2 regions of the Streptomyces sp. NBC_01525 genome follow, and region 2 is predicted to be linked to the other one. Evidence: riboswitches for the same ligand, from Rfam matches in the RefSeq annotation. Region 2 holds a riboswitch; the other holds the start of a gene.
What was found. A riboswitch is a leader RNA that binds a small molecule or an ion and turns the genes downstream of it on or off. The one in region 2 is predicted to bind glycine.
Positions count from the first base shown of each region.

Region 1: another riboswitch for glycine. It lies ahead of gcvP (aminomethyl-transferring glycine dehydrogenase); the one in region 2 lies ahead of gcvT (glycine cleavage system aminomethyltransferase GcvT).

Region 1 is NZ_CP109397.1:581,619-588,839, forward strand. Features, by position in the region: gene OG422_RS02595 (glutamate-cysteine ligase family protein) at 1-356, opposite strand, end outside; gene OG422_RS02600 (hypothetical protein) at 888-1,475, shown strand; gene OG422_RS02605 (DUF5999 family protein) at 1,845-2,051, shown strand; gene gcvP (aminomethyl-transferring glycine dehydrogenase) at 2,113-4,998, opposite strand; glycine riboswitch at 5,184-5,280, opposite strand; gene OG422_RS02615 (PRC-barrel domain-containing protein) at 5,395-5,775, shown strand; gene OG422_RS02620 (DNA polymerase IV) at 5,823-7,221, opposite strand, start outside.
Region 2 is NZ_CP109397.1:4,945,955-4,953,175, reverse strand. Features, by position in the region: gene OG422_RS22280 (ABC transporter substrate-binding protein) at 1-40, opposite strand, end outside; gene OG422_RS22275 (ABC transporter permease) at 136-1,137, opposite strand; gene OG422_RS22270 (enhanced serine sensitivity protein SseB C-terminal domain-containing protein) at 1,544-2,329, opposite strand; gene OG422_RS22265 (enhanced serine sensitivity protein SseB) at 2,388-3,194, opposite strand; partial or broken gene OG422_RS22260 (AAA family ATPase) at 3,238-3,972, opposite strand; glycine riboswitch at 4,465-4,559, shown strand; gene gcvT (glycine cleavage system aminomethyltransferase GcvT) at 4,706-5,833, shown strand; gene gcvH (glycine cleavage system protein GcvH) at 5,990-6,367, shown strand; gene glyA (serine hydroxymethyltransferase) at 6,436-7,221, shown strand, end outside.

The DNA.
Region 1 (7,221 bases), 4.4 Mb from region 2:
TCGCGGGCTTTGCGGTCGGCATAGGCGAGCGCGGTGCGGAGTTCCTCGGCGAGCTGCTCGAAGACCTGCCCGTGCAGCCGGTGCGGGGTGATGTTCACTTCGAGATTGCAGCGGGCGAGTTCGGTCTGGAAATCCTGGCTCGCAATACGCTCCAACACCTGGGAGTTCATCATCCGGGGAAGTCCGTCGGCCCCGGCGAGATTGAGTTCGATCTCCAGGCCCACCAGATTCTTCGGCCGGTCGAACCGTCTTTCCCCCAGCAGCCTCGCCAACCCCTCAAGACACTCCTGAAGCTTTCTTCGATAACGCTCCCGGTCCGCCAGGCCGATGCCGTCCGCGGCGACCTTCTCCCCCATCGAAGGGTCCTTCCTCCAGTGGACGGCCCGCAGCCACGGGCCGTCCGGGGCCGTCCCCGGCACCACCGGGGCACGCATCACGGTCGATGATGCCCCGGTGATCTGATCCATAACGCCTCAAGGGCGTTCGGCTGTCGATAGGCTCGAAGTGGCGGAGAGCCTGGCACGTACCGTTGGCATATTGCGACGACAACCGCCGCCGACAATTCTCCCGGATATCCACCGGGAGTATTCGGCCTACCGCCTGACGGGAGAATATGGAGGCGATCCTCCCGCCCTCCACACAAAGAAGGAGGAAACGCCTCTTTAATGGGTCCGGATTACCTCTTGCCAGAAATCATGGGAGCGATTACGGGAAACACCGCGGGAACATACGTCGTATAAACTCCGTTCACGAGGCGGAGACTTGGGCCCCGTGTCGCGTTGCGCGCCCCTGCGCGGAGATACGCGCCCGGCTCCGACCCCGCACGCTGACAACGCCGTCCGCGTCTGCCGTGCCTCACCGTGTCTCCCAAGTGAGAGGCGACCACCATGCCGCTGCACGTACCCGCTGCCCCCGCACCCGCCCTGCGCAGCGTCCTCACCGCTCTCGGCTCGCCCACCGCCGTCCGCGAGGCCCGCCCCGCCGCACTCCGCGCGCATCAGGGCCCGCTCAGCGCCGACCACCCGCTCCCGGTCCACGTCCTGGACGGCATCGGCCGCACCGGCACCCCGCCCCGCACCCGTCTGGCCGGGTGGCGCTTCCTGGTGCTCGGCGGCGAGCGGCCGGTCGCCGCGGCCGAGGCGCGGCTGACGGCGGACGGCTGGGCGTTCGCCCACTTCTGCGGCGGCCCGTACGTCACGGCGACCGAACAGGCCCTTCACCAAGCCGAATCGCTCAGCGCCGCGTACCAGCCGCGGCTACTGTCCGTACCGGAGCTGTACATGCTGACGCTGTGGCTGCACCACGACACCGCCTCAGACGGCACCTCGGGACTGCCGGCCGCGGGCGATCTCCTGGTGCCGCTGGCCCCCGCGCCGCCCGGGATCGCCGCGCACCTCCCGCAGCGGGTGGCCGACCTCCTGCCCCGGCTCAGCGACCGGCTCGCCCCGCCGCCGCTCCTCGGCTCCACCGCCTGAGCGCGTCCGGAAACGACCGGCGGACGGACACCGACCGCCGGACCGGCACCCTCCACACGGCGTACGCACCACACGGCCGAGCGCCCCGCGAGCCCCCGAGGCCGCGGGGCGCCCGGCTGTGCGACCCACGTGCAACCGTCCACCGCCCCTCCCTCAACCCCCCTGGCACGGTGCGCATTTGGGAGCAACCGCCCGCACGGGTGACACGTCCGTATCGAGTGCGTACCACTGCTGCGAAATACCTGCGGAAATCCGTCCGCGGGGCAACACTGAGTCCAACCGAAGGAAACGGGGGAAGCGGCCATGACCACTTCACGCTCATCGAGCCGCACGACGACGTTCACCCATCCGCAGCGAAAGACAACGCCCATGTGTCAGCACCAGCCGCCCTGCCCGTCAGCCGACTCCACCGACCGGGAAGCCGCGCATCCCGTGGCGCACCACCCGGAGCAGGGCTGGAGCCTGTTGTGCAACGGCGTCCTCCTCTTCGAGGACACCGGTGAGCTTCTGCCGGACGGTCAGGTCATCGCCCCGCACCGTCCGGACGGCACGAACCGGGTCGCCACCACCGTCTGACCCGTCGCACGTCAAAGGGCCCCCGGCGCGATCGCCGAGGGCCCTCATCGCTGCGCGGACGTCAGCCGTCGTACTCCGTCAGCGGCGGGCAGGAACAGACGAGGTTACGGTCGCCGAAGGCACCGTCGATGCGGCGGACCGGCGGCCAGTACTTCTCCGCCGCCACGACACCTGCCGGGAAGACGGCCTCCTCGCGGGTGTACGGGTGCGACCACTCACCGCGGAGCGCGCCCGCGGTGTGCGGGGCGTTGCGCAGCGGGTTGTCGTCCTTGTCCCATTCGCCGGTGCCGACCTTCTCGATCTCCGCGCGGATGGCAATCATCGTGTCGCAGAAGCGGTCCAGCTCGGTGAGGTCCTCGCTCTCGGTCGGCTCGATCATCAGCGTGCCGGCCACCGGGAACGACATCGTCGGGGCGTGGAAGCCGTAGTCGATGAGGCGCTTGGCGACGTCGTCGATGCTCACGCCCGTGGCCTTGGTCAGCGGCCGGACGTCGATGATGCACTCGTGCGCGACCAGCCCGCCGGGACCGGTGTAGAGCACCGGGAAGTGCGGCTCCAGGCGCTTGGCGATGTAATTCGCGGAGAGCACCGCTACCTGCGTGGCGCGCTTGAGGCCCTCGCCACCCATGAGGCGGACGTACGCCCAGGAGATCGGCAGAATTCCGGCCGAACCCCAGGGCGCGGCGGAGATCGGGCCGACGCCGGTCTCCGGGCCCGCGGTGGGCTGCAGCGGGTGGTTGGGCAGGTACGGCGCGAGGTGGGCGCGGACGCCGACCGGGCCGACGCCGGGGCCACCGCCGCCGTGCGGGATGCAGAAGGTCTTGTGGAGGTTCAGGTGCGAGACGTCGCCACCGAACTTCCCGGGCTCGGCGAGGCCGACCAGCGCGTTGAGGTTGGCGCCGTCCACGTAGACCTGGCCGCCCGCGTCGTGCACCGCCGCGCAGATCTCGCTGATGTGCTCCTCGAACACACCGTGCGTCGACGGGTACGTGACCATCAGGACGGCCAGCTCGTCGCGGTGCTTGTCGATCTTGGCGTGCAGGTCCTCGGTGTCGACCTCGCCGTCCTCGCCGGTCTTGACGACGACGACCTTCATCCCGGCCATCACGGCGCTCGCGGCGTTGGTGCCGTGCGCCGACGACGGGATGAGGCAGACGGTGCGCTGCTCGTCGCCGTTGGCGCGGTGGTACGCACGCACCGCCAGCAGACCGGCCAGCTCGCCCTGGGATCCGGCGTTCGGCTGGAGGGAGACCTTGTCGTAGCCGGTGACGGCGGCCAGCCGCTCCTCCAGCTCCTGGATCAGCGTGAGGTAGCCCTGCGCCTGCTCGGCGGGGGCGAAGGGGTGCAGCTGCCCGAACTCCGGCCAGGTGACCGGCTCCATCTCCGTCGTCGCGTTCAGCTTCATCGTGCAGGAGCCGAGCGGGATCATGCCGCGGTCGAGCGCGTAGTCCTTGTCGGACAGGCGGCGCAGGTAGCGCAGCATCGCGGTCTCGGAACGGTGCTGGTGGAAGACGGGGTGGGTGAGGTAGCCGTCGGTGCGCAGCAGGCCCTCGGGCAGCGCATCGGCGGCCACCGCGTCCAGCTGCTCGACATCGCCGGAGACGCCGAAGGCGCGCCAGACGGCGGCGAGCTGCGCCCGGCCGGTGGTCTCGTCGCAGGCGATGCCGACGTGGTCCGCGTCGACCTGGCGGAGGTTGACACCGGCGTCCCGGGCCGCGGCGACGACGTCGACGGCCCGTCCCGGTACCCGGGCGGTCAGGGTGTCGAAGTACGCGCCGTGCAGCAGCTCCACGCCACCGGCCTTCAGGCCCTCGGCGAGGACCGTGGCGTAGCGGTGGGTACGGCAGGCGATGGCGGCCAGCCCGTCCGGGCCGTGGTAGACCGCATACATTCCGGCCATGACAGCGAGCAGCACCTGCGCGGTGCAGATGTTGCTGGTGGCCTTCTCACGGCGGATGTGCTGCTCACGGGTCTGCAGGGCGAGGCGGTACGCCTTGGCGCCGTCGGCGTCGACCGAGACACCGACCAGGCGGCCGGGCAGGCTCCGGGCGAACTTCTCGCGTACGGCCATGAATCCGGCGTGCGGGCCGCCGAAGCCCATCGGGACGCCGAAGCGCTGGGTGGTGCCCACCGCGATGTCGGCGCCCAACTCGCCCGGCGAGGTGAGGAGGGTCAGGGCCAGCAGGTCGGCGGCGACGGTGACGACGGCGCCCAGCTCCTGAGCCTGCGCGATGACCGCGCGGGGGTCGCGGACCGCGCCGGACGCCCCGGGGTACTGCAGCAGCACACCGAAAACGCCGCGCTCGGCGATCTCCGCCGGGATGCCGTCAACGAGGTCGGCGACGACGACCTCGACGCCGGTGGGTTCGGCGCGCGTCTTGATGACGGCGATGGTCTGCGGCAGGCAGTCGGCGTCGACGAGGAAGACGCCCTGCTTGACCTTGCCGACCCGCCGGGAGAGCGCCATGGCCTCGGCGGCCGCGGTGCCCTCGTCGAGGAGCGACGCGCCCGAGGTGGGCAGGCCGGTGAGGTCGGCGACCATCGTCTGGAAGTTCAGCAGCGCCTCCAGCCGACCCTGCGAAATCTCCGGCTGGTACGGGGTGTACGCCGTGTACCAGGCGGGGTTCTCCATGACGTTGCGCAGGATCACCGGCGGCGTGAACGTGCCGTGGTAGCCGAGGCCGATCATGGACGACAGGACCTGGTTGCGCTGGGCGAGGGCGCGCAGCTCGGCGAGGACGTCCGCCTCCGAACGGCCCTGCGGGAGCCCCAGCGCCTGGGCACTCTTGATCACATCGGGCACGGCGGCCGCGGTCAGCTCGTCCAGCGAACCGAATCCGACCTGCGCGAGCATCTTCGCCTGCGCCTCATGATCCGGACCGATGTGCCGGTGCGCGAAGGGCGTACCGCGCTCCAGCTCGGTCAGGGGGATGCGATTGGTGGTCATCTGCGGGGCCTCCTGGTCTCAACGACCTACGAGGGGCACACGGCGCTGGTGCCCGGACGGCCTCCCCCTCTGTCATCTCAACCTGAGAGCTTCACCGGCCCACCGCTGCGGCCCGGCTTTCACCGTCGGTGAGGAGGGGTTCCGGCGCTGCGTCGTCCGTGGCCCGCCCTGCTTTCCAGAGTGACCTCGTCCGAGCGGTACGTGTGCCTGAGAGTTTCCGGGGAGGATTTGCTCCTTCGGCGTCCGCGCCGCGAACGACGTGGACTCTCCCGCACGGGATCAGCGGCCATTTGCCAGCCTACCAGCGCGTCATCTGGGGGATCCTTCGAGTGGCCGACATACGAAATGTGCCGTTTGGTAGGTGTCACAAGGCAGTTGCGACCAGTTGGAGGGGCCGTGCAAACCGATATCGACCCGCGGAGCCTGATCGGCCGCAAGGCATACGACCGCCAGGGCGCCAAGATCGGCACCGTGGACGAGGTCTACCTCGACGACGCGACCGGCGAACCCGAATGGGCGGCAGTGCGCACCGGTCTTTTCAGCCGCGATGCCTTCGTCCCCCTGGAGCCGAGCCGCCTGGTCGACGACGCCCTGCACATCCCCTACGACCGCAAGCTGATCAAGGACGCCCCCGACTTCGGCGTCGGCCGCCACCTCTCCCCCGAGCAGGAACTCCAGCTCTACCACCACTACCGGCTGGACATCACCTCCCCGGGGGACGTCGACCGTCCCCCTGCCGACAAGAACTTCGGCAACGTCGCGGGGTCGGACGGCTGACGGCCGTCCCAGATACACAGCCCGACGTTCTGCGCCCGGCCGATGGGTTACGAGCCGCGGCAGGCACCTCCCGAGGAGGAGATCGTCGACGGGCCGGGGGAAGCCGCCCCACGTACGGGCTCGCCATCGGGTGACGCCCCTGCCCGGTCAGGCTCCGGGCAATCCGGCTCCTGGTGACCCGGCTCCGCCCGGCCCGACTCCAGGGGGCCCGATTCCGGGTCGTCCGACTCCGGACCGCCGGATATCGGGCGACCGGATATCCCGCTCGGCCCGCTCTCTCCGCCCATGACCGGCGCTGCCTCACCCCCTACGGGACCCGCCATCGGCGCGCCACCCACCAGCGGCAACGGCTCCCCGGGCCGTAGCGCCGGATCGTCCACGGCGAAGGTCCGGACCCGCCCCGGCGCCGACCACGGCTGCTCGAAGCGCACCGTCACTCGCCCCACCCCGCTGCCCTGCACCCATCCGGCGCCGTACTCGTCATGGACGACGTCCAGCCCGGGATGCCAGCGCCGCGGCCGCGCCTCCTCCGGCTCCGCCCCGCCCCGCTCCTCGTCCCCCGCGGCCGCCCCCAGGGCCAGCTGAGCCGCTTCGACGGCCTCCCGCTCCGTGGCCAGCTGGGCGAACAGATCCTCCTGCGTGAAGTCGGCCAGCCCGCTCACCCCCACCCCCAGCAGCCGCACCCCGCCCGTGGTGTCCACCAGGCCCAGCAGGCGGATCACCGCCTCCCGCACCACCGCCGGGTCATCGGTGGGCCCGCGCAGCGTCTCCGACCGCGTCAGGGTCGAGAAGTCGTAGTTCCGTACCTTGATCACGACCGTGCGGCCGGAGCGACCGGCGGCTCGCAGCCGCTGCACGCACCGCTCCGCCAGCCGCACCAGCTCGTTGCGCACCCGGGTGCGGTCGGTGAGGTCGACCTCGAAGGTGTCCTCCACCGACACCGACTTCGCGTCCCGCTCGGCGACGACCGGCCGGTCGTCCCGGCCCAGCGCCATCGCGTACAGCCCCGCCCCGTGCGCCCTCCCCAGCAGCCGCACCAGCTCCGCCTCCCCCGCCTCGGCGGTCTCCGCGACGGTCGTGATCCCCGCCCGGCGCAGTGCCTCGGCCGTCGCCGGTCCGACACCCGGCAGGGTGCGGACGGTCATCGGTCCCAGCAGCTCCCGCTCGGTGCCCGGCTCGATGATCCGCAGACCGTCCGGCTTGGCCGCCTCCGATGCGATCTTGGCGAGCATCTTGGCCCCGGCCAGCCCCACCGAGCCCGTCAGCCCCGTGACAGCCCTGATGTCGCGCCGCAGCTGCTCGCCGACCGCGCGGGCGGCGGCGGAGTCGGCCGCGACGCCGCCCGCCTCCAGGTCGACGAACGCCTCGTCCAGACTCAACGGCTCGACCAGCGGCGACAGCCCGTGCAGCAGCTCCATGACGCTGTCGCTGACCTGCCGGTAGACG
Region 2 (7,221 bases):
TGATGGCCGCTATCGCCGCGACCGGAACTGACCTTCGCATGATGGTGGCGCTCCCCTTCAATCGTCGAACACTTCGAGAAATGACTTCGGAAAACTTCGGAACGACTGGACGTGGTGCGGCGGGCGGGGGCCGGCTCAGCGGCCGCCGCGGGGGTCCAGTGCGTCCCGCAGACCGTCACCGAGCAGGTTGAACGCGAGCACGGTGACGAAGATGGCGAGACCGGGGACGAGCATGTACTGCGGGTCGACCTCGTAGTACTTGACCGCCTGGTTGAGCATGCCGCCCCAGGACGCCTGGGGCGGCTGGATGCCGACACCCAGGAAGCTCAGCGCCGCCTCGAAGAGGATGTTGGAGGGGATCAGCAGCGTCGAGTAGACGACGATCGGGCCGACGAGGTTGGGCAGCAGTTCGCGGAAGAGGATGAACGGGCCGCGCGCGCCCATGCCGCGCGCCGCGTCGACGAACTCCCGCTCCCGCAGTGACAGCGTCTGTGCCCGCACGATGCGGCCCATGTACGGCCAGTTGAAGAAGCCGATCACGAAGATCAGCACGGAGAGGTGGAGCGGCAGTCCGGTGAGGCCGAAAGCGCCCCCCTGGAGCGAGGCGGAAATCGCGATGGCGAACAGCAACAGCGGGAACGCCAGGAAGACATCCATCAGCCGGCTGATCACCGCGTCGACGCGCCCGCGGTAGAAACCGGCGATCACGCCCATGACCGTGCCGATCGCCACCGACAGCACAGTGGCGCCGAAGGCGACGATCAGCGAGACCCAGGAGCCCTCCAGCACCCGGGCGAGCAGATCGCGGCCGAACTTCGGGTCCACACCCAGCGGATGATCGCCGCTCATGCCGCCCAGGTCGCCCTTGGGAAGCGTGGTGTTGGGGTCGATCAGCGACTGGTTGGGGCTGTCGGGGTCGAGACCGAGCAGTGCCTGGAGCGGGCGGGAGAGCGCGGCAACGGCGATGAGCAGGATGACAACGATGGCACCGGCCACCGCGACCTTGTCGCGCCGGAAGCGCAGCAGCGCGATGCGGCCCAGCGAGCGGCCTTCGATCCGCTTGCCCTCCACGCCCTTCAGCACCGCTTCCGGCTGCGTCTGGGCAGCCGCGCCGGTGGTCTCGATCGGTGCGGTCACAGTGCCTTTGACCCCTCTCGGCCGACGGTGGCCGGCCTCACGCCCCGCCGCGCTCGCGGCCTGGTCCCCATCGCCGCCGCACGCCCTCGTACGGATGCACGGAACGTTCGCCACGCGAAACGTCGCGCGTTCACCTGGCAGGTGTCCGGATGGTGTTCGTACACAGGGCCGATGCCCTGCTGCCGGAGTCTTCATCCGATTCGCGATCACTCACCAGCCCCCAAGGTGAATGGATGCGCAACTGTGATGTGGTCCACAAGTCTCCGCTATGCGGACGGAATGGACGTCTGAGCGGAGAATTCCGTGGCGGGAAAACGCCCGTCAACTTACGGGCAAACAGGGCAATTGGGGGCGCCGTGCCCGAGGCGGCGCAACTCCGGGGCGGCCCGGTGGGCGCGCCGCCGGGTCAGTAGGGGCGCGGGTAGCCGTACCCGGGGGCGGGCGGCTGCACCGGGGTGCCATAGCCCTCACGATCGAAGAAGGGGCGCGCGCAGGCCCGCATCCACATGCCGACCGGGTCGTACTCGTCGTTCATCGCGACGGTCGAGACGGGCAGCCCGTCCGGGACCGCGCCGATCGACTGCTGGATCATCAACCGGGCGGCGTCCACGCCCTGTTGGCCCGCGTCGTAGAGGTCCAGGCCGAGGGCGAGGTACGGCGCGCCGAGGGCGGGCTGCACCCAGGCGCGGCGCAACGACCGTACGGCGGGCGTGCGGTGGGCGTTCTGTGCGAGGAGGGCGTAGAACTGCGGGAGGTCGATGACCGGTTCGGTGATGCGCAGCGGTCCGGCGGGCAGCCGGTCGAGGCCGCCGGCGATGCGGCGCAGATCCAGCCAGGGGATGCCGACGCCGCCGCCGGGGGCGTGCGGATTCAGCCACAGGCCCCACCGGTCGGGGAAGAGGGCGGCGGCGATCTCGACACCGGTGACCAACTCGTGGTCGCGGTTCCAGCCGGAGGCGGCCAACTCGGGTGCGGAGGTGACGCAGGGCGCGTAGCCCAGGCCGTCGACCTCCATGTTCCCGTACTGCGCGTCGGGCATCCCGGCGCGGCCGTGCCAGAGCAGCATCCAGACCTGACCGGCGGCGAGCGCGTGCAGCAGCGCTTCGTAGGCGTCGTAGCGGCCGGGCGTGACCTGCCCCAGCATCTGCTCGACCCGGCCTGCCGCCGCTCCCTGATGCGCACCCGCGCTCACGTGGTCCGTCCCTTCTCCGGCGGCCGTGTGGGGTACGTCCGCCCGTCGTCCGTCCAGCTTACGAGTGGTCCCGGGAGTAGAAGGGCCGTACGCGCGCACCCATCCAGTCGGCGACCGGATCGCCCTGGGCGACGTCCAGCAGCACCAACTGGACGGGCCAGGCCACCGGAACCGCGCCGAGCGCGCGCCCCAGGGCCGTGAGGGCCACCTCGCGGGTGGCGTCGTCGAAGGGGTCGGCGAGGGTGGCGTCGATCTCCACGCCGACGAAGAGCGCGGGCGTGTCGCCCTCCACACTTGCCAGGGCGCGACGGGCAGTTCGGACAATTCCAACGCCGGAGAACTCCAGCCCGGCGGCCGCGAGGAAGTCCACCGGCTCCTCCTGCCAGTCCGGCTCGAAGAGCCGCACCCGGCCGCCGAGGGGCGCAGGCATCCCGGGCACCGCCTCCCGGCACAGCTCGGCCACCGCGGGCGCGGGCAGCGTGGTGCCGACCGTGCCGCCGGGGTTGACGGCGATACCGAGCAGCGGCGGCAGCCCGCGGGCGAACTCCTGCGCCGGGGCGACGGTGAAGGCCATGTGCGTGCCGACGGTCCGCAGGAACTCCTGCTCGGAGCTGAACACCGGGACGTACGCCGCGTCGTCGATCTGGACGGTGGGCAGATCCAGGCCCCGGCCACCGGGGCCCGCGGCGTCCGGACCGCCGCCGTTGGGCAGCGGCACCCACACCCGGCTGCGGCCCAGCACCTCCACGATCCGGCCGCCCGCGCCGGGGTGGCCGACCGAGGCCCCGAGGACCTCTTCGAGTGCGTTGGCGGGCCACGCCAGTTGCGGTATTCCCTGCTCGATCCCCTGCTCGGGAAAGTTCATGTCCATCCATCCGCTTCCGTACCGCGCGCTCTGGCCGACGAGCCTAGACGAGTGGCGGCGGCGCCGCGTCCGCCGCCCGGGCCGCGGGCCCTCCCCCGTCGAAGCGGAGCACGCGCAGCCGGTCCGCCGCGGCCCGGTCCAGCAGGACGGCCGAGGCGAAACCCCGGGGCGGGCGGCCCGCCGCCGCGTCCCCGATCAGCCGCCGGGCGGCCGCGCGGTGCCGGGCAAAGGCGTAGCCGGACACCCCGCGCCCGCGCGAGCGCTGGCCGCACCGCGCCACCTCGGGCGGGACGTCGAGCAACAGCAGGTGGGGGCGGCGCCCGCCGCGCCACGCGGCGCGGGCGATCCAGCGGCGCACCCAGGCCTGTGTGCCGCAGTCGTGCACCACCGCGCCCCGGCCCGAGCGCAGCACCCGGCGCAGCCCGAGGTAGTGCGCCACCCGGACGAGTGGCCGGTAGAGGACGTACGGCACCCGGCGCAACCGGCCGCGCTCCCAGCGCGCGCGCACGTCCTGGGAGTCGACGCGGTGGACGGGCGCGCCCCCGTCGTCGGCCGCCGGTACGACGCGGTGCATCAGGGTGCTCTTGCCACTGCCGGGCAGCCCGGAGACGACGACCACGGCACCCGCGGGGAAGCGGAGTTCGGGCGGGAGCGTGGCGGTGGGGCGGGCGCGGAGGTCGGTGACGGCGGGGGTGGAGGGGGACGCGGCGGGGGCGCAGCCCGGGGCCGGGACGCCGCCCGATCCCGAAGTGCCGCCCGGAGCCGGGCCCGAGGTGCCGCCCGGAGCCGGGGCATCGCCGGAGCCCGGGCCGCCCGCCGAGCCCGGGGCATCGTCCGAGCCCGGGGCATCGTCCGACCTCCGCCCCGCCCGCGCCCCCCAAGGCGTGCGCGGGCCCCAAGGCGTGCGCGGGCCCGGCACCAGCCCGGACGGCGCGGCGCCCCCGCCCCCCGGTGTGGCCGTGCGCGCGGCTTCGCTCTGCACCGTGATCGCCCCTCCCCGTTCGGCGGGGCCGGGCGGCGGCCCGCCCCCATCCCCCGCACAGTGTCAAGGAAAGGTAATGCCCTTCACGGCATGGGGCGTTCCGGTGCCATGGCATCCGGGGCGCACGGGGCCACGCGAGCTGGGGCGGGGCCGGGCGGAGGCGCTCCGTCCGGTCCGTCCCGTGGGTTCCGGGCCGGGGCTCCTACGTGCGGCGTTCCCATGCAATGATGTCGGCGCCACGTGCACTCCTGTGTTCCGCCGTGCACGGTCAACTCCATACCGGCCGCTTGAATCCGCGCGGGAGAGTCCCCGGCCGCACGCCGGGGCGCCGAAGGAGCAAGTCCTCCCTTGAATCTCTCAGGCCCCTATACCGCGCGGGCGAGGCAGATCTGAAAAGCGAGCCGCGGCCCGGTCCGGGAGCGGCTCCACCCAAGGTGCAAACCGGCCCGTTCGCGGGATTCCGGTGAACCTCTCAGGTTCCGATGACAGATGGGGAGACATGTCCTCTCATCCTGTCCGGGAGCCCACTATGACCGATGCCCCCCGCCGCACCGCGCTCGACGCCGTCCACCGCGCGCTGGGCGCGACCATGACCGACTTCGCCGGCTGGGACATGCCTCTGCGCTACGCCAGCGAGCGTGACGAGCACGTCGCCGTCCGCACCCGCGCCGGTCTCTTCGACCTCTCCCACATGGGCGAGATCACCGTCACCGGCCCGCGCGCGGCCGACCTCCTCGACCATGCGCTGGTCGGCAACATCGGCTCCGTGAAGCCGGGCCGCGCCCGCTACACCATGATCTGCCAGGAGGACGGCGGCATCCTCGACGACCTGATCGTCTACCGCCTGGGCGAGCAGGAGTACCTGGTCGTCGCCAACGCCTCCAACGCGCAGACCGTCCTGGACGCGCTGACCGCCCGGGCCGGCGGCTTCGACGCCGCGATCCGCGACGACCGCAACGCCTACGCGCTCCTGGCCGTGCAGGGCCCGGAGTCCCCCGGCATCCTCAAGGCCGTCACCGACGCCGACCTGGACGGGCTGAAGTACTACGCCGGGCTGCCCGGCACGGTCGCCGGGGTGCCCGCGCTCATCGCCCGTACGGGATACACCGGCGAGGACGGCTTCGAGCTGTTCGTACGGCCGGAGGACGCGGCCGCGCTCTGGGAGGCGCTGCTGGCGGCGGGCAAGGACGTGGGTCTGGTGCCGTGCGGTCTGTCCTGCCGCGACACGCTGCGCCTGGAGGCGGGCATGCCGCTCTACGGCCATGAGCTGACGACGGCGACCACGCCGTTCGACGCGGGTCTGGGCCGGGTCGTGAAGTTCGAGAAGACGTCCAACGGCGGCGCCTTCGTCGGCCGCGCCGCGCTGGAGGCGGCCGCCGCGCGCGCCGAGGAGCAGCCGCCGCGCACGCTCGTCGGCCTGATCGCCGAGGGCCGCCGGGTGCCGCGGGCGGGCTACGCGGTGGTCGATGCCGCGGGCACCGTCATCGGCGAGGTGACCTCCGGGGCGCCGTCGCCCACCCTCGGCAAGCCGGTCGCGATGGCGTACGTCGACGCCGCGCACGCCGCCCCCGGCACCGAAGGCGTCAAGGTCGACATCCGTGGCAGCCACGAGCCGTACGAGGTCGTCGCGCTGCCCTTCTACAAGCGGGAGAAGTAGCCCCGTATCCGCATGCGGGCGACGTAGCCCGTAGCGGGACACCTCACCCCGGGTGGGGCCGCCGCGCCGGGCCGGTGCGGCCCGGCCGCCACCGGTGTGTCTCACTGTGCAAGACCCCTTTCACCACCACACCCTCGCGTACAGGAGAATCGACCCATGAGCAACCCCCAGCACCTGCGCTACAGCAAGGAGCACGAGTGGCTGTCGGACGCCGAGGGCGGCGTCTCGACGGTCGGCATCACCGAGCACGCGGCGAACGCGCTCGGCGATGTCGTCTACGTGGAGCTCCCGGCGGTCGGCACCACGATCACGGCAGGCGAGACCTGCGGTGAGCTGGAGTCGACCAAGTCGGTCAGCGATCTCTACGCGCCGGTCGACGGCGAGATCACCGAGGTCAACGAGGGTGTCACCGACGACCCCTCGCTGGTGAACACCGCCCCGTTCGAGGGCGGCTGGCTGTTCAAGGTGAAGGTCACCGCGGAGCCGGGCGACCTGCTCTCCGCGGACGCATACACCGCCTTCACCGCCGGCTGAGTCCGCCACTCGGCCGCCGCCCGTACCGGAAGCGCTCCGCGCCCCCCTGACCCTCCAGGAGAAGACCCATGTCGCTTCTCGACAGCTCCCTCCACGAGCTCGACCCCGACGTCGCCGCCGCCGTCGACGCCGAGCTGCACCGTCAGCAGTCCACCCTCGAAATGATCGCCTCGGAGAACTTCGCTCCGGTCGCCGTCATGGAGGCGCAGGGCTCGGTTCTCACCAACAAGTACGCCGAGGGCTACCCCGGCCGTCGTTACTACGGCGGCTGCGAGCACGTCGATGTGGTCGAGCGGATCGCCATCGACCGCATCAAGGAGCTCTTCGGCGCGGAGGCGGCCAACGTCCAGCCGCACTCCGGTGCGCAGGCCAACGCCGCCGCGATGTTCGCGCTGATCAAGCCGGGCGACACCATCCTGGGCCTGAACCTCGCCCACGGTGGTCACCTCACCCACGGCATGAAGATCAACTTCTCCGGCAAGCTCTACAACGTGGTGCCCTACCACGTCGACGAGAAGACCAGCCTGGTCGACATGGACGAGGTCGAGCGCCTCGCCCGTGAGCACCGCCCGAAGCTGATCGTCGCGGGCTGGTCCGCCTACCCGCGTCAGCTGGACTTCGCCGCCTTCCGCCGGATCGCGGACGAGGTCGGCGCGTACCTGATGGTGGACATGGCGCACTTCGCCGGTCTGGTCGCCACGGGCCTGCACCCCAACCCGGTGCCGTACGCCCACGTCGTCACCACCACCACCCACAAGACCCTGGGCGGTCCGCGCGGCGGCGTGATCCTCTCCACCCAGGAGCTGGCCAAGAAGATCAACTCCGCGGTCTTCCCGGGCCAGCAGGGCGGTCCG